Regions from separate parts of the Halanaerobium sp. ST460_2HS_T2 genome, predicted to be linked through region 3. Evidence: riboswitches for the same ligand, from Rfam matches in the RefSeq annotation. Region 3 holds a riboswitch; each other region holds the start of a gene.
What was found. Region 3 has a riboswitch for cyclic di-GMP ahead of DFR80_RS03950 (DUF4402 domain-containing protein). Riboswitches for the same ligand answer to the same signal wherever they lie in the genome.
Positions count from the first base shown of each region.

Region 1: it holds a riboswitch for cyclic di-GMP, as region 3 does, so the genes downstream of both, flgB (flagellar basal body rod protein FlgB) here and DFR80_RS03950 (DUF4402 domain-containing protein) in region 3, are expected to answer to the same signal.
Region 2: it holds a riboswitch for cyclic di-GMP, as region 3 does, so the genes downstream of both, DFR80_RS05965 (hypothetical protein) here and DFR80_RS03950 (DUF4402 domain-containing protein) in region 3, are expected to answer to the same signal.
Region 4: it holds a riboswitch for cyclic di-GMP, as region 3 does, so the genes downstream of both, DFR80_RS07565 (cache and HAMP domain-containing protein) here and DFR80_RS03950 (DUF4402 domain-containing protein) in region 3, are expected to answer to the same signal.

Region 1 is NZ_QPJF01000023.1:36,124-41,161, forward strand. It holds gene DFR80_RS11575 (chemotaxis protein CheW) at 3-485, shown strand; gene DFR80_RS11580 (chemotaxis protein CheC) at 513-1,115, shown strand; gene DFR80_RS11585 (chemotaxis protein CheD) at 1,099-1,602, shown strand; gene DFR80_RS11590 (response regulator) at 1,742-2,095, shown strand; cyclic di-GMP riboswitch class I at 2,186-2,271, shown strand; gene flgB (flagellar basal body rod protein FlgB) at 2,327-2,713, shown strand; gene flgC (flagellar basal body rod protein FlgC) at 2,716-3,141, shown strand; gene fliE (flagellar hook-basal body complex protein FliE) at 3,158-3,454, shown strand; gene fliF (flagellar basal-body MS-ring/collar protein FliF) at 3,499-5,037, shown strand.
Region 2 is NZ_QPJF01000009.1:63,425-68,462, forward strand. It holds gene DFR80_RS05955 (pyruvate carboxylase) at 1-639, shown strand, start outside; gene DFR80_RS05960 (DUF4870 domain-containing protein) at 858-1,217, shown strand; gene DFR80_RS05965 (hypothetical protein) at 1,330-1,575, opposite strand; cyclic di-GMP riboswitch class I at 1,617-1,691, opposite strand; gene DFR80_RS05970 (hypothetical protein) at 1,855-2,322, shown strand; gene DFR80_RS05975 (DNA repair exonuclease) at 2,338-3,654, shown strand; gene DFR80_RS05980 (AAA family ATPase) at 3,655-5,038, shown strand, end outside.
Region 3 is NZ_QPJF01000006.1:4,293-9,330, reverse strand. It holds gene DFR80_RS03960 (hypothetical protein) at 1-1,092, opposite strand, end outside; gene DFR80_RS03955 (molecular chaperone) at 1,123-1,989, opposite strand; gene DFR80_RS03950 (DUF4402 domain-containing protein) at 2,136-2,726, opposite strand; cyclic di-GMP riboswitch class II at 2,874-2,961, opposite strand; gene DFR80_RS03945 (hypothetical protein) at 3,141-3,917, opposite strand; gene DFR80_RS03940 (hypothetical protein) at 4,149-4,928, shown strand; gene DFR80_RS03935 (leucine-rich repeat domain-containing protein) at 4,971-5,038, shown strand, end outside.
Region 4 is NZ_QPJF01000013.1:19,095-24,132, reverse strand. It holds gene DFR80_RS07575 (methyl-accepting chemotaxis protein) at 1-1,383, shown strand, start outside; gene DFR80_RS07570 (sensor domain-containing diguanylate cyclase) at 1,622-3,241, shown strand; cyclic di-GMP riboswitch class I at 3,337-3,423, shown strand; gene DFR80_RS07565 (cache and HAMP domain-containing protein) at 3,625-4,803, shown strand; gene DFR80_RS07560 (methyl-accepting chemotaxis protein) at 4,873-5,038, shown strand, end outside.

The DNA.
Region 1 (5,038 bases), on a different contig from region 3:
TGTTGGAGCTTAAAGAAATAACCCGGGATAAAAAACAGTATGTTATCTTTTATCTGGCAGACAAAAAATTTGGAGTAAATATCAATCAAACAAAAGAAATCCTTTCTAATACAGAAATGACCTTTGTTCCTGATAGTCCAGATTTTATCAGCGGAATAATTAATTTAAGGGGAGCTGTGGTTCCGGTTGTTGATTTAAAGTTGCGTCTTAATATTGAAGGGCAGAAAAAAAATAGAGAAGAGAAAATAATAATTGTAGAGCTGGATGGTTTAACTGCGGGGATGATGGTTGATGATGTTAAAGAAATTGAGCCTTTAACCAGAGAAAATATTGTAAACCTTCCTGATTTAGCCAGAAAAGTAGATAGTGATTATATTGAGGGAGTTGGTAGAGCTGATAAAGATGGTGAGCTTCTCCTGCTTCTTGACCTAAAAAATGTTTTAAGTAATCGCGAAATAGAAGAACTAAAAAAAGTCGATAGTTAAAATAAATAATACCAGGAGGAGGAGTTTATGGAATTAGATAGGACCAAAAAAGATATACTTAAAGAAGTAGCAAATATCGGGGCGGGAAACGCAGCCACTGCTTTTTCAGGGATGATTGGTCATGAAATAAATATGACTGTTCCTAAAGTGGAGTTAATTGATATCCAGGATTTACCTGCAATTACCGGTGATGAAGAAGAATATATTGCCTGTATTATGATTAATTTTTCTGGAGAAATATCGGGTAAAATTTTACTTGTAGTTGATATGGAAAATGTTGAAAAAATGTTAAAATTAATTTTTTCTACGGATGATCTTCCCGGAAAAGAAATGCAGAATTCTGCTCTTAATGAATTGGGAAATATACTAAGTGGAGCTTATTTAAAAGCAATCAATGATTTTACTGATTTAGACCTTGATCAAAGTGTACCAGCGATGGCTTACGACATGGCTGGAGCTGTTTTAAGTTCTTCTGTTATTGATTACAGTCAGACTGAAGATTTTATTTTGCTTCTGGAAACAGAATTTGTTGCTGGTAAAGAGAAATTGGAACTCTTTTATTTTTTCATTCCGGAAAAAGATTCCCTGGATTTTCTTTTTCAGCGACTGGCAGGTGGTAGTTTTGCCTAGTTCGGATCTGGTAGCAGAAAAAATGGTTGTTAAAATGGCAGATCATGCCATAGGTGATGAAAATACAGTTTTAGCAACTCTGGGACTTGGCTCCTGTATTGGAATTGCGCTTTATGATAAATTTTCTAAGGTAGGGGGACTTGTCCATATTATGCTGCCTGAAAATCCAGGGGGCAAAAAAACTGTAAAATATGCAGATACAGGGATTCCTTTTTTGATTGAGGAAATGGAGGCTGCAGGTGCCAAAAAAAGGCGGCTTTCAGCTAAGATTGTAGGTGGGGCAGGAATGTTTAAGTCGGAAAGTGGAGACTCAGTAATGAAGATTGGTGAAAGAAATATTGAAGCAGTTAAAGAAGTTTTAAAAAATGAGGGAATAAAAGTTATAGGTAGTGATGTTGGCAAAGATTATGGGCGCTCAATGTATTTTTATCCTGATGATGGTCGAGTTGAAGTTAAATCATTCAGCAGAGACTTGATTACCATATAAATTTATTATATAGTAATAGATGGAAAAAAGACATTATTATTATTTTTAGATAAATTATTTTTTTACTATTGTAAACAAGAATCATTTCTGTTATTATATAATATAACAGTAGATATAATCTAGAGGAGGTAATTTTTAAATGCCTAGGGTGTTAATTGTTGATGATGCAGCATTTATGAGATTAAATTTAAAAAATATATTAAAAGATGAATTTGAAATAGCCGGTGAAGCCGAGAACGGAAAAGAAGCAGTTGAATTATACCAGGAATTAAATCCTGATATAGTTACTATGGATATTACAATGCCAGTTATGGATGGACTGGAAGCTATTAAAGCAATTCAGGATATAGATCCCAGTGCTCAGATTGTTGTTTGCAGTGCTATGGGTCAGCAAAAAATTGTTATTCAGGCGATTGAAATGGGAGCAAAAGACTTTATTGTCAAACCATTTAAAAAAGATAGAGTAATGGAATCACTTAAAAAGCTGCTTTAATTTAAATTATAATATTTAATAATTCTTTGATTATATTTATTATTAATATACTTAAATATAAATTGTTTTTTTAAAAACTAATATATGTATTTAAAATATTAGCAAAATTAGCGAAAGCTAATGACGCAAAGTTATGGGTCTAAGATATTTTGTATTATGATTGCCAGACTGCACATTCAAAAATCTATAGCTGTGACTGTAGATTTTTTTGCTTGAAAGGGGTTTGAATATATGGATAATTTAGAAATTATAGCCAGAGCGCTTAATGGTTCTGCTCGGAGAGGTGAATTAATTGCTAATAATTTGGCAAATGTGAGCACCCCCGGCTACAAAAGACAGGATATTGATTTTAAAACTGCCTTGAAAAAGGAAATGAATTCTTCTAATTCTATTAGTCTGAAAACTACTCAAAGTAACCATATAGCTTTTAGTAAACAATATACTTCTGTTCGCAGCAGTCAGAATAATAGGAATAGTAGAAATGACGAAAACAGTGTGGATGTTGAGGTTGAGATGGCAGAACTGGCAAAAAATAGTATTTATTATAATGTAATGTCAAATAGAGCTGCCGGACATTTTTCCACCTTAAATCAGGTTATTCAGCAGGGAGGTAAATAATAATGTTTAAAGGAATAGATATTAGTGCTTCCGGTTTAACTGCTCAGAGATTAAGAATGGATACCATATCATCAAATATTTCTAATGCGGAAACAACCAGGGATGAAGATGGCAATACCTACAGACGGAAAGTTCCGATTTTTAGACAGAAAATAGAAAATCAGATGGGATCTGGAATTAATTCTGATAATCTTAAATCGGCTGGAGTAGAAGTTGCAGAAATAGCAGAAGATCAATCTCCATTTCGCCTTGAATATCGTCCTGAGCATCCAGATGCGAATGAGGACGGTTATGTAGAGCTCCCTAATATTAGCATCATGACCGAAATGGTTAATATGATAGACGCAACCAGAGCATATGAGGCAAACATACAGGCAATTTCTAATTATAAGAGTATGGCAAATAGTGCTTTAAATATTAGTACTTAATTAAGGAGGGAAGAAAATGGAGATTAATCCAGTTAAATTTCAGAGTGGATTTGAAAACTTTTCTCTTGAAAATGAGAATAAAAACAAAAAAACCGAAGCTTTTTCGGATTTGTTTAGAGAAAAAATGAACGAAGTTAATCAGCTGCAAAAAGATTCGCAGGCTATGACAGCCAGTTTTGCCGCTGGAGAAACAGACAATATACATGATGTGATGATTGCTGCCGAGAAAGCTAAGGTAGCAGTTAATCTGACAACTGCAGTTCAGACCAAAGTGATTGATGCATATAATGAAATTATGCGTCTGCAGGTATAGTATAAGATGGTAAAACAAAGAGTATTTATGGAAGAGGTATAGTGATGGCCGAATTTTTCGCAAAATATAAAGAAGAGATTCAAAACACGTGGCAAAAATTGAATAGAAACATTCAAATCTTAATTATTGTTCTCACAATATTAATGGCTGGAGCTTTTGGCTATCTTATATTTAGAGGAACTTCTACAAACTATCAACCTCTTTTTACCAACCTGTCTACAGATGATACTGCAGCTATTGTAGAAAGACTGGATGAAAATAATGTAGATTATCAGCTTGGAGGTAATGGTAATACAGTTTTAGTTCCAGAAAGCGAGATCTATAGATTAAGACTTGATATGGCTTCGGCAGGTCTCCCGGATCAGGGAGTTGTCGGTTTTGAAATTTTTGATAATAGTGAATTTGGTACAACAGAATTTGAAAGAAGAGTTAATTACTATCGCGCACTGGGTGGAGAATTGAGCCGTTCTATTCAGTCAATTTCAGGGATAGAATTTGCTCGTGTTCAGATCACACCACCAGAGGAAAGTCTATTTTTAGATGAGGAGAAGTCGGCTACGGCTTCAGTTATGGTTAAACTGGCTCCTGGATATAATATGAGTGCAGAAAGAGTTAATGCTGTTCAGAATCTAGTTGCAAGTGGAGTTCAGGATTTACCTTTAACAGAGGTGACAGTTGTTGACACAAACGGAAACCTGCTGTCTCATCCTTCTAATCCTAATAGTGATCAGTGGTCTGATCCCCAGAATTTTGCAATGCAGCAGGAATTCGAATCTGCTTTAAAAAATGATTTAAATACCCTGTTAACTAAGGTTTTAGGACCAAATAACTTTGCAGTTCAGGTTAACGCAAGCTTAAATTTTGATCAGAGGGAGTCAGAAAGCAAAATATATTCACCTGTAATTGATGAAAGTGGAATTGTTCGCAGTGAAGAAATAAATACTGAAACTCAGCAAAATGGAGCTTCAGGTGGTGCTCCGGGCACAGATACAAATATTCCTCAATATCAAGGGAATGGCACCGGAGAAAATAGCAGTTATGAGAAAAAAAATAATATTACTAATTATGAAATAAATGAAAGAATTGAACATCATGTTTATGCGCCAGGTGAGGTTCAGCGTTTATCTGTTTCTGTAGTTGTAGATCAGAGTACAGATGAAGAAACTATGCAACAAATTAGGGATGCGGTTAGTGCAGCAATTGGCTATAATGAGCAGCGAGGTGATGTTTTAAATATCAGCTCGATGGCTTTTGACGATTCACTTGAACAGGCAGCTCAGGATGCTATTCAGGCTCGTGCAGCAGCGGAAAGAAGACAGATGTATATTTATGGTGGCCTTATATTATTAGTTTTATTACTAACATCTGCTTTAATTATTTATTTATATCGCAAAAAACCCGCGGCAAACAGAGGAAGTAAAGTTGATGTTTCAGTTGAAGAAGATGAAGAAGAAATTGATTTATTTGAACCAGATGCAGACCAGAAAAAAAGAGCCAGAGTTAAAAATGAACTTGAAAATATGATTCATTCTGATCCAGAAAATGCAGCTAAGTTGATACGCAGCTGGTTAGTTGATGAATAAA
Region 2 (5,038 bases), on a different contig from region 3:
AAAGGTGAAGAGTCCATAACTGTTAGACCTGGAACTCTGCTGGAAGATTATGATTTTGAAAAAGCTGAAGCAGAGTTAAAAGAGAAATATGATTTTGAACCGACTCAAAAGGATCTCTTAGCTTATGCTCTTTATCCTAAAGTTTATACAGACTACCTTGACTATCTGGCAGAGTATGGTGATTTAAGCCATATGGGAAGTGATGTTTATTTTCATGCTTTACGTGAGGGAGAAACCAGTGAAATAAAAGTTGAGGAAGGTAAAACTCTGGTGGTTAAACTATTAGAGATTGGAAAGGTGGATGATCAGGGTTACCGCAGATTGGCCTTTGAGGTTAATGGTTTCAGAAGAGAAATTAAAGTTTATGATGAGGCAAGTACTGCTGCCTCTGATGTAAGCTCCAAGCAGATGGCTGATCCTAAAAATGAATTGGAAATTGGAGCCAGTCTTCCCGGTAATATTGTTGAAATCTTAGTTGAAGAAGGGGAAGAAGTTGAGAAAAATCAGAGTCTTGTAATTATGGAAGCCATGAAGATGGAGACTAATATTACTGCTCCAACTAATGGTACTGTGGCTGCAATCCATGCTGCAGCGGGACAGCAGCTTGAATCTGGAGAATTAATTCTGGAATTAGAGTAAACTAAAAGTTATCATCTAAATGGAATATAAAATTAGCGGCCGCCTCTTTTAAGAAATTTGAGGCGGTTTTTTAACCTGCTAAACTGCTTTTTAATTTTTATATTTTGTGTTAAAATATAAATATAAGAAATAATTAAATTTTCTGAATAAAAATTATAGAAAAAAGGGGGATAGAGATTTTATCTAGTATTTTTTGAAAGATAATAATCTCAAATATTATGTATCATAAAAAAACCAGTCTCGGTCTTGATGAAAATGTAGAAGCCATTCTGGCTTATGCCGGTATCTGGGTAACAGGTTTAATCTTTCTATTTATAGAAAAAGACAATAATCATGTTCGTTTTCATGCAATGCAGTCACTGATTACCTTTTTTTCTTTATTTATTGCTTCATCACTGGTGCTTGTAATTCCATTAATTGGAATTCTGATTTCTTCATTAATAACATTTGTGGGTACAATTCTCTGGCTTTTATTAATGTATAAGGCTTATAATGGAGAAATATTTAAACTTCCTTATGTCGGTGATCTGGCTGAGGAATTAACCTTTGGTGAAAGTTTTGAGGACAAGAGTAAATAATTAAGAGAATTATTTACTGATTATAGTATTTATTGATTATAATTTATTAAGTTTAAATAGCCTGCTTCTAAAAAGAGCCTGTAGAATTAAAACTCTACAGGCTAATTAAATTTTATTTAATTTTTTTTAACTGACCTGGAGGTAAATTACTTTCATCTGTATCATTTTCTTTGGGATCTCCAGGTGGTTGAGGATCAATACCATTTCCAATTCCATTATTCCCTTTGTCTTTGGAAGGTGGTTCTGGTTCTTCAGGATCATCAGGAGGATTGACAACAACAGCCAGAGCGGTTAAAGTGATACTAAAGATTAGAACTAAAATCAAAAAAACTGCCAGCACACGATTCCAATTTTTCATGAGCTTACCTCCTTTTAAAAGACCTTACTCCAGGGAGGAGATCTGGCAGCCTGGCGGCCCTGAATGGGTCCATGGCTTTGCGCCGCATTTTTACAAATGCTTAGCTATTTTTGCTTCTCCTTAATTATAAACTAATTATATTCCTAAAATTTGGACAAGTCAATGTAACTGCTTTACATATAAAATAATTTACAGGATTTAATTCTTTTATATAGAATTAATATTAAGAGACTAGTTTTTCTATTATATTCAAAAATATTTAAGAAAAAGGGGAATAAGATGTTAAAACCTTCTAAGAGATTTGTATATTTTACAATTCGTTTTATACTGGTCCATGTTATAACATATGTTTTTATCAGTGTAGTATTTAAAAATCTTCAGAATTATGCCAGTGCTTTTATTACGATGGATGCATTTTCTAATTTTCGTTCACCCGATTCCACAATTGTCAGGCTGGCACCTGTTTTTCAAATTTTTAGAGGAGCTTTTTTTGCTTTTATTTTATACCCTTTTTATAATACTTTAATTAAAAGTGATTATGCCTGGGTGAAAATGTTTTTTTTGATCTGGGGATTTTCTCTAATTGGCTCAGTAGCGCCAATCCCGGGTTCAATAGAAGGAATGATTTATACAAAGATGTCTCTGGTCGAACATTTAATTGGACTGCCGGAAATTACAGTACAGATTTTTGTTTTTAGTTGGTTTTTTGTAAAATGGGAAAACAGAACTGAAAGAGACTACAGCTAAGACTGGAGGAGTGTAATGCCGAAACCAATTAAATTTATACATACAGCAGATGTTCATCTTGGAAAAGAATTAAGCTGTAATGGAATAAATAATTCTAATCATAAAAATTTATTTTCTAATGCCGGCAAAATAGCTTTTGAGAACTTAGTTGAATTGGCCGTTAATGAAGAAGTTGATTTTATTGTAGTTGCTGGTGATCTCTATGATCGGGAGGCACGTTCAGTTAAGGCCAGCCGATTTTTTTTAAATCAGACTCAGTTTTTAAAAGAAAAAGGAATAGATATTTACTTGATTTCTGGTAATCATGATCCCGCTGGTATGGAAAACGAGGTTTTTGAACTTCCAGAAAATGTACATTATTTTTCTAGCGAAGAAGTAGAAGTAAAAGAATATCAAAAAGAAGGAATAACAGCTGCCAGAATTATAGGTCAATCATACAGACAAAAATTTGAGTCAAGAACAATGTACAATTTTTATACTGCTCCTGATAGTTCTATTTTTAATATTGGGCTACTGCACACAGCACTGAGCAAGGATAATAACCACTATGTTCCAGTTAATAAAGGTGAACTACTTACAAAAGATGATATTGATTACTGGGCTCTCGGACATTTACATCAGTATCAAAAAATAAATCAGCAACCTGCCATTTATTTTTCGGGAACTCTGCAGGCTCATAACATCAGCGAGGAAGGTAATAAAGGAGTAATTCTGGTTGAGGTTGATAAAAATTTAAATAGTAAAGAAAAGTTTATTTCGCTGGCGCCTGTTATCTATCTAAAACTTAAAATTAATTTAGAAAAAGAAGGATTAAAAAATATAAGTCAACTTCAAAATTTAATTACTGATGAAATTAACAAAATGAGAGATAAAATAACAAACCAAAACAGAAATAAAAATTTTCAGATTAAAGCAGTTATTATTCGTCTGCTGATTGAAGGGCGGACAGAACTGCATCAGCATGTTGAAAATAACAGAGAAGAGCTCGAAGCAAGTTTAGTCAATTATTTTCGTCAGCAAAATTACAGACATTATCCTGTTGTTTGGATCCATTCTCTTATTTTTAGAACTGCTAAAACATTACCTGATCTGAAAAGTTTAAAAAATAATAACCCACTTTACCAAAATATAAAAGAATTAATTGAGGAAAGCCTTACTGATGCAGAACTTAATCAGGAACTGCTAGCAGAATGGGGACAGATCTGGCAGGGAAATCAGGATAATGAAGATAGAGAAAACTATAAATTTTATCCAGAGAAAAAGCTGCAGCGTGAAATTTTATCCGAAGTAGAAAGAATTATAATTTCAGAGTTAATTGAGGATGGCGATTAAATGTATTATAAGAAAATATATATTAGAGATTTTGGTATTTTTAATAACCAGAATTTAGAGGGGATTTCAAAAAATTTAGTGGTAATTGGCGGTAAAAATAGAGCCGGGAAAAGTACTTTTTTAAAATTACTTCGCTACTTACCTTTTGGTCTGCCAAAAGATAATTCTATTCCTCCAGCAGTAGATAATTATTATATAGAAGCAGAACTAAAAAAAGCAGATAAAAAATTTAGCCTTTTTATAGATGGATATGCAGCTCCGAAAGTTATAGATGATGATCAGCAGGAAAAGAGTGCTTCGGAATTATTTAATAATCTTGATCAGTTGAGTTATCAACATCTTTTTAGTATCAGTTTGAATGAATTACAGGATTTAGCTAAAATTGCCAAAGGAAAAAAGAAAGAAAAACGTCTTTATTCAATTTTGCTTGGAGCAGGATTTTCAGAATTGGTAAAAGTTCCAGAAATTGCGGATAAATATTTTAATTATGCTAAAAGTATAGGCGGTAAATTAGGAGATCCTACTGTAGCATCTTTTAAACCTTATTATAATCAGATTAGAGAAGCAGAAGAAAAAAGGGATCAGGCTCTATTAGAAGTTGATGAGTTTAGACAAAAAAATAAAGATTTAAGTCAGTTTCAGAATAAGTTAAATAGTAAAAGGCGGGAAATAGAAAAACTGGAAAACCATTATATTTTAATAGACTTATTAAAAAATAATTACTCTGAATTGAAAGAAATAGTTAATTTGAGTCAAAAATTGAATAAAGTCATAAACAAAAATTCTCTCCAAACTTCTTCTCAGTTAAATAATTCAGAAATTAATGCAGAAAATACCGGTCTGCAAACAAATCTGGATCAATTTTTAATTTTTATGGAGCATGAAAGTAAAAAAATAAGAAAATTTCAGCAAAAAGAGGAGAGTCTTAAAGAAAGAATAAAAAATTATCTTCTGCAGGAGGATAAAATAGAAAAATCAAAACAGCAATTGCTGTCAGAATTAGAAAATTTAGATACCAGCTGGAATAATGGCCTGCAGCAGCTGGAGAATATTAAAGTTGATTTAATTAAAGAAAAAGATATAAATCAGAAACTCAAAAAATACCGAGATCTTAATTACGATATTGAAAAAATTGAATCAGAACTTAAAAATTTAAGCTATAAACTCGAAGAAAACAGACAGGAACTGGAAGAAATAGATTTCAAAAAACCTTCTTTGATTTTAAAACAGAGCTATTTTGTTCTGGCCCTGTCTTTTTTGACTCTGGGGTCTTCTTTTTGGATAAATATTGAGCAATTAAAATATTTTTCTTTAGTGCTGGCTCTGACAGCCTTTATTTACTACAGCTCAAATTATAGAAGTTCTAAACTGGAAAAACAGAGAT
Region 3 (5,038 bases):
TTCGTACTTACGACCAAATTCATCATAAAAAACCAGAGTAAATTCATTGATTCCATAACTAATAGGAATATTTTCAAATCGATATCGTTCCTCTTCATTTGAAGTCTGATAATCAATTAAATTTCCATTATCATAAAGCTCAACTTCCCAGTTTTCAGGTAATTCGCCCTCTAAACTATGCGAATAAAAGTCTCGGGAGCGGCTGTAGGGATAACTACTAACTGAAATCCCCTGCACTGATTCCCAGGAAGAAATATCGCTAACCGCTGACTGACTCAGGTCTCCAAGCCAGAACTCATGAGCGTTTAATGGTCCCAGGAGATCTGGATCCGGTGAGCGACGTCCCAGCCTCCCACTAACATCTTCCAGTGGATCATCCAGAGGCCCCGAAATAAAAAGTCTGCCATTTAGATAAAATATATCTCCAGCTAGATTTGTATAATGTCTGGGAGTCGAATCACCAGAAAAATAAAGTCTGTGATCAACAAAAGGGCCATTAAAAAGACTGTATGGATTTTCAACCGCTGGATAAATAGGTCGCTCAGCTCTACCCGTCCGATTAGAGAGCCTGTCCCAGCGATAGCGCCTGTCTATCTTTTCCTGAATGGGAAGCGGCTTTTCTGTTTCCACAGTCAAAGTCGCCCTAAATAAATCAAGTTCCAGACTAAATGGAAGCCATTCTGATATTAATTCTGTCTCCAGATAAATATCATCCCAGTCCACTTCTGTTTTATATTTATTTAAGGAAAATTCGCGCCCATTAGAGATAGCAATTCCCTGATTAAGATTTAAACTGTATTTTTCGGCTTCTTCCCAGATAAAACCTTCGACCAATCCCTGCTCCGGAATTATTTTAAATGGCAGCTCCAAAAATGCCAGCAGCTGTCCGATTGGAAGCAGAACAGTTTCGTTAAAGCGATAAGCTGTCAGAAACTCGTCTTTTAATCCCAAATTATTTAACTCTACCTCAAGCAAAATTAAATTTTCATCTTTAAGAACTAAATTTCCCTCTGTTTTTTCCTGAGCATTAAGAGGACTAACAAAAATAAAGATTAAAAACACTAAAAATAAACCCTCTACAATTTTTTTCATTTGTGATAACACCTCACTTTAAAAGCAAGATCAAAGTTTTAATTCATTTCTGGCCAGAATTTCTCCTCCCTCTGCGGATATTTTTTTATAAATAACCTCCAGAACTCCTTTGTCAAGATTTAAACTGTCGGTATTTTTAAGGCTTATTTTATACTTTCTTTTCTCAATATCAGTATAAATAGCTGTTCCTCTAATTGCACCGACTAATTTCTTTTCTCCACTATCATCAAAATAGCTAACTTCAATATCTCCATATTCAGACTGATTACCGGTTCTTATAATAGTCAGAGCAAGTTCTGGTATTTTTGTCTCCAGGTTGTTACTTAGCTCTAGATCTGTAATTTCTAATTCAGCCCCGGTTTCACCATGACGAATAATAATTGGAATAGAAACCCCATAAACCGTTTTTAAGGCTATATTGATTCCTGTTTCAGCGTTATCTCCATTTCCCTGCTCACCCTGATCCGGAATCTCCTGAAACAGCATGTGAGCTCTATATTCTCCAGAATTCAGGTCGAATGGAATCATTAATTGGATTCTAACAACCTGAGCCTGTCTCGGAGGAAGAACAACCTGTCGGGGAGAATAACGGATCAAATCTCTGGCAAAATGGGATTCAATTCTTTCTTCTCTATTATCGGCAATAGCAAGTTCTTCTATATCACCTGTTTGTTTCATCTCCAGGTTAATCAAAGAAATTCTATAAGTGGCTGTTTCCTGGTCAGGGTTGATTAATTTAATCGTTGCTGATCTTTGTCCGTTTTCTAAAATAAGACGGGTAGGATTGACAGTTACATTTGCCTCCACTTCTAGAGTCAAACTTAATAAGATAATCAAAAATATTAATGATAAAACATAATAATTTATTGCTTTTATTCTTACTTTTGTAATATCCAAAGTATAACCCCCCTTAGCTCTTCCACTAAAACAAATATACCTTTAGCTTTAGCTGGCAGAAAATTCTATTCTGCAGCTGGGAAGAAAAAATTTAAAGTTAAAATTGGGACCAGAAATCAAATCTGGCCCCTTTATCCTTAATTTTATTATTCATAAGCAACTGTTAAGATAAACTGACCAGTATAGTTGCCAACAGAAATACCATCTGTCACTGTCAGAACAGCTCCAATAGTAAGTTCATCAAAACCATCGCCGTCGAGGCTAAAGGCACTATCCACTATATTTGTTCCTTCTACCAGGAATTGATCTACAGTTAAAGAATCTCCAGATACACTGTCAGCCAGAGCAATGGATACATCACCTGAGCTGGTAGACTGACTGGGAGTTACTTCAAAATCTTCAATACTTACTACATAGGCACGATCAGGAGTTCCACCAACCTGAACAACTGCTGGTGTTCCAGTATCATTCCAGAAAATATTTGCACCTGAATCAGCATCAACTGTTAGACTTCCATCAGTTCCTAAAATTATTCTTGCATTTCCTCCAGTAGGAGAAGTACCAAAACTAAAGTCCATATCCTGAACACCCATATCACCTGGATCAATTGTAATTGTATCTAATATTTCGGCATATACATTAACATCCTCACTTGCATCTAGTTGAGCCTGTACCGATGAACCAAAAAATAAAATCGCTACCACCACAATAAGAATTATTTTACCAGCATTTTTCATAATATATACCTCCTTCTTAAAGTGTACAAATAAGTCAACAAACAATTGTTATCTAACGCAAAATATAATTTTTGCGTTTTTAAAGCAGTTAACTGCTTTAAAGACTGAGGAAATCCAATATTTTTTCTCTATAAAATGCAAAAACCGGCCCCTAAGGGCCGGTTACACCATTGGCTCGCATCTGTTATAAGGTGTCCATATCGAAAAACAGATGGTCATAGCTTCCTTTATTGTTTTGTTACTTTTAAATTTTCCACTACAAATTTAGAAATTAAAACTTTTTATAACAAAATTGTTTAAATAAACAAAATTAACAATCTTCTTTCTTCTGGTTACATTATATTCCTGTTGAGAACGGTTGTCAATAGCTTTTTTCATTTTTTGTTAAAATTTATATAAATTTTTATAATTAACTTATAAAATATTTACAGTTTGAAATTCTGGAACCTCTTCTAAAAGATTATTTGCCAGATCAGATATTTTTTGACGACCACTATTACTAATAGTTACTTTAATAATAACTCCAGTTTTTTCGATTGCTTCAATTTCTATTACTAAATAATCCGGATAATTAGAAACTTCGGCAAAACTTTTTATATTGACCGATTTTTCCGAATCATCAGCAATAATTTGTATCTCGAAATCCTCTAATCGGTCAAAGCTTCCAAAAATAACCGGTTCACTAAAATGTAAAATTACACACTGATCACTTTCGGTAATTTTTTTAATATTAATTTCTGGATCTACAACCCCATAAACACTGCCTCCTACAACTGCATATAAATTCTGAAAAACAGGAGGAGTTATATCTTCTGCTGGAATACTATCTCCATCATCACCAGAAGCTGTAATTTCTAATTCAAGATCTTTAAATGTATTTTCACCATTAACAACAATTTTACCCTGCAGTTGATTATATCTTATTGCTTTAACATTATAATCATAGCTACCGTCTTCCCTTTTAAAAGAAACTTTACCATCCAAATTTGTAATTTCTTTCTCTCCAGCCAGAGTTATTTCAGCACCGCTAACTGGATAAGTACTCATTTTATCAACTACAGTAAAATTAACATCATATTTTTCTGTTGCCAGAGTATCTGTTGCATCATTAGAACACCCAGTCAGGAAAAACAGTCCAATAATTACCCCCAAAACCAGAGCCCAGGATTTTGAACTTTTTAGAAACTTCATATTCTGCTCTCCCCCTTTAGTTAAATATGATTTCACATTAATTATTAGAGTTTACTATTATGCAATATTTTATTTTTATATTATAATTTTACCAGCACAATCTCCAAACTAACTCGAATTTTATTTTTAGCAGCTGCTAAAATAATCGAATTATAATGAATATCTAAGCTCAATTTAATCTTAAACCTTTATTATAAATATACAGTACAAATTGAATTTTGAGGTGAAAATATGCTGGCACTTATCGAGGAGTTTTCTGCTTTATTTGGTTTATTGAGTTTTATTTTAGCAGTTGTAAGTATATATTTGTTCTTAAGATCCAAGAAAGAAAAGAAACCTATGTTTTGTATTCGGAGTATCAATTTAATCGGTGACTTATACAATAAAATTGGAGGACTGGAAGTTTACTATAAAGATAAACCTGTGTCAAATGTTTTTTCAACTAATGTTGCCTTCTGGAATAACGGTGGTGAAGTAATTAATAAAAATGATATTTCTCAAACAGAAAAATTGAGAGTTGTTTTTCCTAAAGGAAAGATTCTGGATAAAGAAATTGTCACCACCACCTCTAATTCAATTAATTTTGAGATTGAACAGCAAAATGAAAATGAAGTTATTTTATCATTCGATTTTTTAGAAAAAAATGATGGAGCAGTAGTCAATTTACTTCATACAAGTAAATCGCTGAAGGATGTAAAATTTATCGGGAAAATTAAAGGTGTTAAAATAAAGTCTTTATCGGAAAAGAATGGTAATGGTCCCAGGGGATCACACAGGCGAGTTTTAATAAATTTGGTTTTTATCTTATTAGCATATACCTTGCTAACTTTTTTTGGATTTCCAGTTGAAAGCTTAATAAACCCAGCCTGGGGAAATTATTCGGGTTTGTTTTCGAGTATTTCTGTTTTGATAATTTATCTTTATTTAATATATAGTGAGGTAAAAATGCCAGAAGAAATATCTTCATATATGAATACTACTGGATCTATTCCTGAAAAAGTAAATTCGTAAAAACTGTTAATTATTATCAAATATTATTCTGGAGTTGATAAAATGTTAGGAACTAGATCACAAAAGTTTGGTCTCTTATTATTAATAATTTTTATTCTGGTAGCCACAAG
Region 4 (5,038 bases), on a different contig from region 3:
GTTAATGATCAGGGGCAGGTGATTGGTCATCCAGATTCTGAGCTGGTTCAAAACAAAGAAAATTTGAGTAATATTTCTGTAGTTGCTGAGGTAATAAATGGAACCCAGGGAAGTGGAGAATATACATATCAGGGAGAAGACAAGTTTGCCTCTTTTACTCCAGTAGAAAGAACTGGATGGGGAGTTATTGTCCAGCTGCCTAGGGATCAGGTATTTACAGGTTTGATTGATCAGCTGATAGCAAGTTCGACTGTAATTATTATTTCGCTGGTGATAGCCTTGATTATTACTTATTTTGCTGCTGGTTATGTAACAAAGCCAATTTTAAATGCAGTTAACTTTGCTAAAAAAATTGCTGCTGGTAAATTAAATATTGAACAGCTACAGGTAAAATCTGCAGATGAAATTGGTGATTTAAGCAGAGCTCTTAATCTGATGCAGGACAATTTAAGGTCTACAATGACTGAAATTGATAGAATGTCACAGGATATCGCTTCTTCCAGTCAGGAACTTTCGGCTGCGGGAACCCAGCTCAGCCGTTCCGCTGAAGATGTTGGCTCCTCAGTACAGAATCTGGCCTCTGGTGCTGAAGAACAGACAGCTCAAATTACTGATATGAACCATAATATGGGAGAATTAAATGATCAAATAGAAGATGTGGAAAGTGCCGCATTTGAGATGGATCAGGCTTCAAAAATTGTGGATGAAAATATAGAACAGGGAAATAAAAAAGTTAACCTTACAATTACCAGAGTTAATGAAGTAAAGAGGGATTCTAATGAGGTGGCCAGCACAATTTCGGCTTTAGACAGACTATCAAAGCAGATTGGTGAGATTGTAGAGTTTATCGGAAATATTTCAGATCAAACAAATTTACTGGCACTTAATGCAGCCATTGAGGCTGCTCGCGCGGGAGAAGCTGGCAGAGGTTTTTCTGTGGTGGCTGATGAAATAAGAGAGCTTGCTGAAGAGTCTTCCGGGGCTACAGAGAGAATAACTAAAATTATTAATGAAATTCAGTCTGAAGTGGAAAAAGCAGTTTCTAGAATGGAAGAAAATGCGGAAACTGTAGAAGAAAGTGTTGATGCAATCAATAGTACTGAGGAAGTATTTGATCAAATAGAAGCAGCATCAGATCAATTTAGAACAATAGTTAAAAGGCTTAAAAGTAATGCTCAAAAAATGGCAGATAATAGTGAGTATCTAGAAAATTCAATGAGCGAGGTTGCTTCTGTAAGTGAAGAATTTGCTGCTAGCAGTCAGCAGGTTGCAGCAACCGGAGAAGAACAGCTAGCAGCTACTGAGGAAGTATCAAGCAGTGCAGAAAGGCTGGCTAAAATTGCTGAAAAACTGGAGGCTGATCTGGATCAGTTTGAGTTATAAAATTATTATTTATCTGGACAGAAAACAGGACTTTTTCGGCTGCTGAGAGATATACTTTGATTTTAACTTAAAACTTAATATATTTAACCGTCCTTTTCTGGGGCGGTTTTTCTTTATTAAAAATTACGGTTAAGACTAAAAAATTACAAATTAAAGAAATAAATACAGGAATTTAAAGGTCTATGAAGAATGAATATTATAAGTATTATCATTAAAATGATATTTCAGGGGTGAGTTTATGGATTCCATTATTAAATTTGAAAAAGATATAATAAATAGTTTATCTATAGGAATTATAGTAGCCAGTCAACAGGGAAAAATTATTTTTATTAATAAAGCTATTAGAGAGATGACCGGTTATAAAAGAACTGAGATCAAAACAATGGATGATTGGTATAAAAAAGCTTGTCCCGATCCAGAATATAGAAAGAAAGTAAAAGATTATTTTCAATATGATTCAGCAGATAATACCAGCGACAGAACATATAAGATAATAACTGCTGCTGGTGATCATAAATATTTTAATTTTCGTTATTCAAAATTAGAAAATGAAAAAATGCTTTTTGAGATTATAGATATTTCTCATCGAATAGCACAAAAAAGAGAGTTAGAAAACCAAAAATTAATTTTTGAAAATCTATTTACTAATTCACTTGAAGGAATTGTTTTATTAGATCAGAATCTAAAAGTACTTAATGCCAATAAAAAATTTGAAGAAATATTTGAAGTATCTAAGCCTGATATTCTTAATAAAAATATAAATAAAGTTGCTGTACCAAACATAGATGCGAATGTTTTAAAGCAAGCACAAGAAAAATTTAAGCATAACCAGGAGTGGGAAAGAGAAATTTCTTATACTGTTAATAATAAGATTAAATATTGTAATGTCCACGTTTTTGCGGTTGAAAATAAGAAGCATGGTGAGTTAATTTATGTCGCCCTGGATAATATAACAGAAAATAAAAAGAGAGAATTTGAGTTAAAGGAAGTTAAAGAAAGATTAGAGCTGGCTGTTGAGGGAGCCAATATCGGTGTCTGGGACTGGAATGTAGAAGAAGAATATATTCATTTCAATAAAAGCTGGGCTCAGATGCTGGGATATGAATATTCTAATCTGGGTAATGATCTTGATACCTGGTTGAAATTAGTCCACCCTGATGACAGGGACCAGGCTTTAAAAGACATAAGAGTTCATCTAAATGGTCAAAGCGAAGAATATTTTAATGAACACAGATTAAAAACTAAAAATGGCAACTGGAAGTGGATCAGAGATATCGGGAAAGTAACAGACAGAGATGAAAAAGGAAATGCTGTCCGAATTGTAGGAATCCATATTGATATAGATCAGGAAAAAAGAGCAGCAGAAGAAATCGAATATCTATCCAATCATGACGAACTGACAGGGCTTTATAATCGAAGATATTTTAATGAGGAATTAAAAAGACTGCATAATTCCAGGCAGTATCCAATCAGTATAATCATTGGCGATATGAATAAATTAAAAGATATTAATGATACTTATGGGCACAGTATGGGAGACAGGTATATTAAGAGAGCTGCTGAAGCTATTAAAAGAACTGTGCGAACCGAGGATGTTGTTGCCAGAATTGGTGGAGATGAATTTGCAGTCATTTTGCCAGAGACTGATTATTCGAAGGCAGATGATGTAGCAGAAAGAATTTTAGCAAGAATAGAAGAGGGAAATAAAATTGAAGATTTACCGGTACCGCTGACTATTGCTCTTGGTTATGAGACTACAGATTGCACCAATCAGAATCACAGCATTAAAAATATTAAGCGATGTTACAATAAAGCGGATCAGAGGATGTATGAGCAGAAATTTGCTGATAGATGTTGAAAATATTTTTGTCGAAAATAGTTACTTTATGACATAAAATAACTATTTAATTTTATATATCTATGTTATATAATTAACATAGGCTTGAATTTTAACTAAATATTGGGCAATATTATTGAAAAATAATGGCGCAAAGCTATGGGTCTAAGGAAATTGACATCTATGACTGCCAGGTTGCTTTTGATTTTTAAATATCAGAGTATCAAATAAATACTGGGCAATAAGTCTTTGGTATTTATTTTTTTATTTTAAAAGGAAAATTATTACTTTTATTAATAAAGATTACTGGTTAGTTATAGGTTTTATATAAATTAAAAGTGGAGAGTACAATTTATTAGCCGTATAATTTTATTTAATAAAAACATAAAAAGGGAGAGACAAAAATGTTTACAAGCCTAAAGGGAAAGATGACAATTATTATTGCTGTTATGATTTTAGTTTTGATGGTGGGGACTTCTATTGCATTTAATAATTTCATTAGCACTCTTATTCAGGATTCCACTGCTGACAGCTCTTTAAATAGTGCGGAGCAGAATGCTCAAATTATTTTTGAGTGGCTTTCTGGTTTAAAAGTTCAGATAGAGGATTTTGCGAATACAGAAAAAGTAAAATCTATGAACTGGTTAGAACAGACAGAATTTTTATCACAAATTAGCAATCCAAATATAGAATCAATTTTGATAGTTGATAAAACAGGAGAAGGTAACATTTTAAATGGGGGTACTATTAATATTTCTGACCGAGAATATTTTCGGGAAGTAATAAAAACAGAACAGCCAGCTATTTCTATACCGAGAAAAAGTAGAATTTCGGGAGATGAGGTCTTAGTTGTCGCAGCTCCCATTATTAATAACAATAAGCTGGCAGGAGTAATTGGAGGTACAGTAAAAAGCCAGTACTTACAGTCTTTAATTAAAAATATGGAGATTGATGGCTTTGGTTATGGCTGGATTATTGATCAGCAAAAACGTACAATTGCCCATCCGGATCAACAGTATATTGGTAATACAGATATTTTAACTGGCCAAACTGAGCTTCAAAATTTAACTGATAAAATGATAGAAGGGGGTTCTGGAACTGGAGAATATACATATAATGGAGTGGAAAAAGAATTAGCCTATGCCCCAGTTGGTCTCGAGGGTTGGGTCGTAGCTATGACTGCAGATGAGGACGATGTTTTAGCAGAATTAGTTACATCCCGAAATATGAGTATCTGGATTGCTGTAATTGCTTTAATTATCGGTATTATTATTAGCTATTTTATTGCCCGTTATATTGCCAACCCAATTCTTAAAGCGGCTGAGATGTCAGATAAAATTGCTGAAGGAAATTTGTCAGTTGCAGATATCAAAATAGCTAGAAAAGATGAAGTTGGAGTTCTGGCTTCCTCACTAAATAAAATGAAAGAGAATTTAAATGAAATAATAACTAAGGTTACAGCTATTGCTGAAAATCTTTCTGCCTCCAGTGAAGAATTATCTGCTTCCGGTGAGGAAGTGGCAACTGCAGCAGGTCAGGTTGGGCAATCGATTCAACAGGTTGCATCTGGAGCTGAAGAATAGTCAGCACAGGTAGAAGAAACCAGTGGTAAAATTAATGAGCTGATAGAACAGATAGAAAATGTTACATTGATGTCAGAAGATATGGAAAAACAGGCTGATAGAGTTATGAATAATATTAATGACGGTAATGATTCAATAGAAAACTCTGTCGATAGGATAGAAAATGTAAGAGGTAATACTAAAGAAGTAGCAAATACTATCAATAATTTAGGAGATCTGTCAAATAAAATTGGTG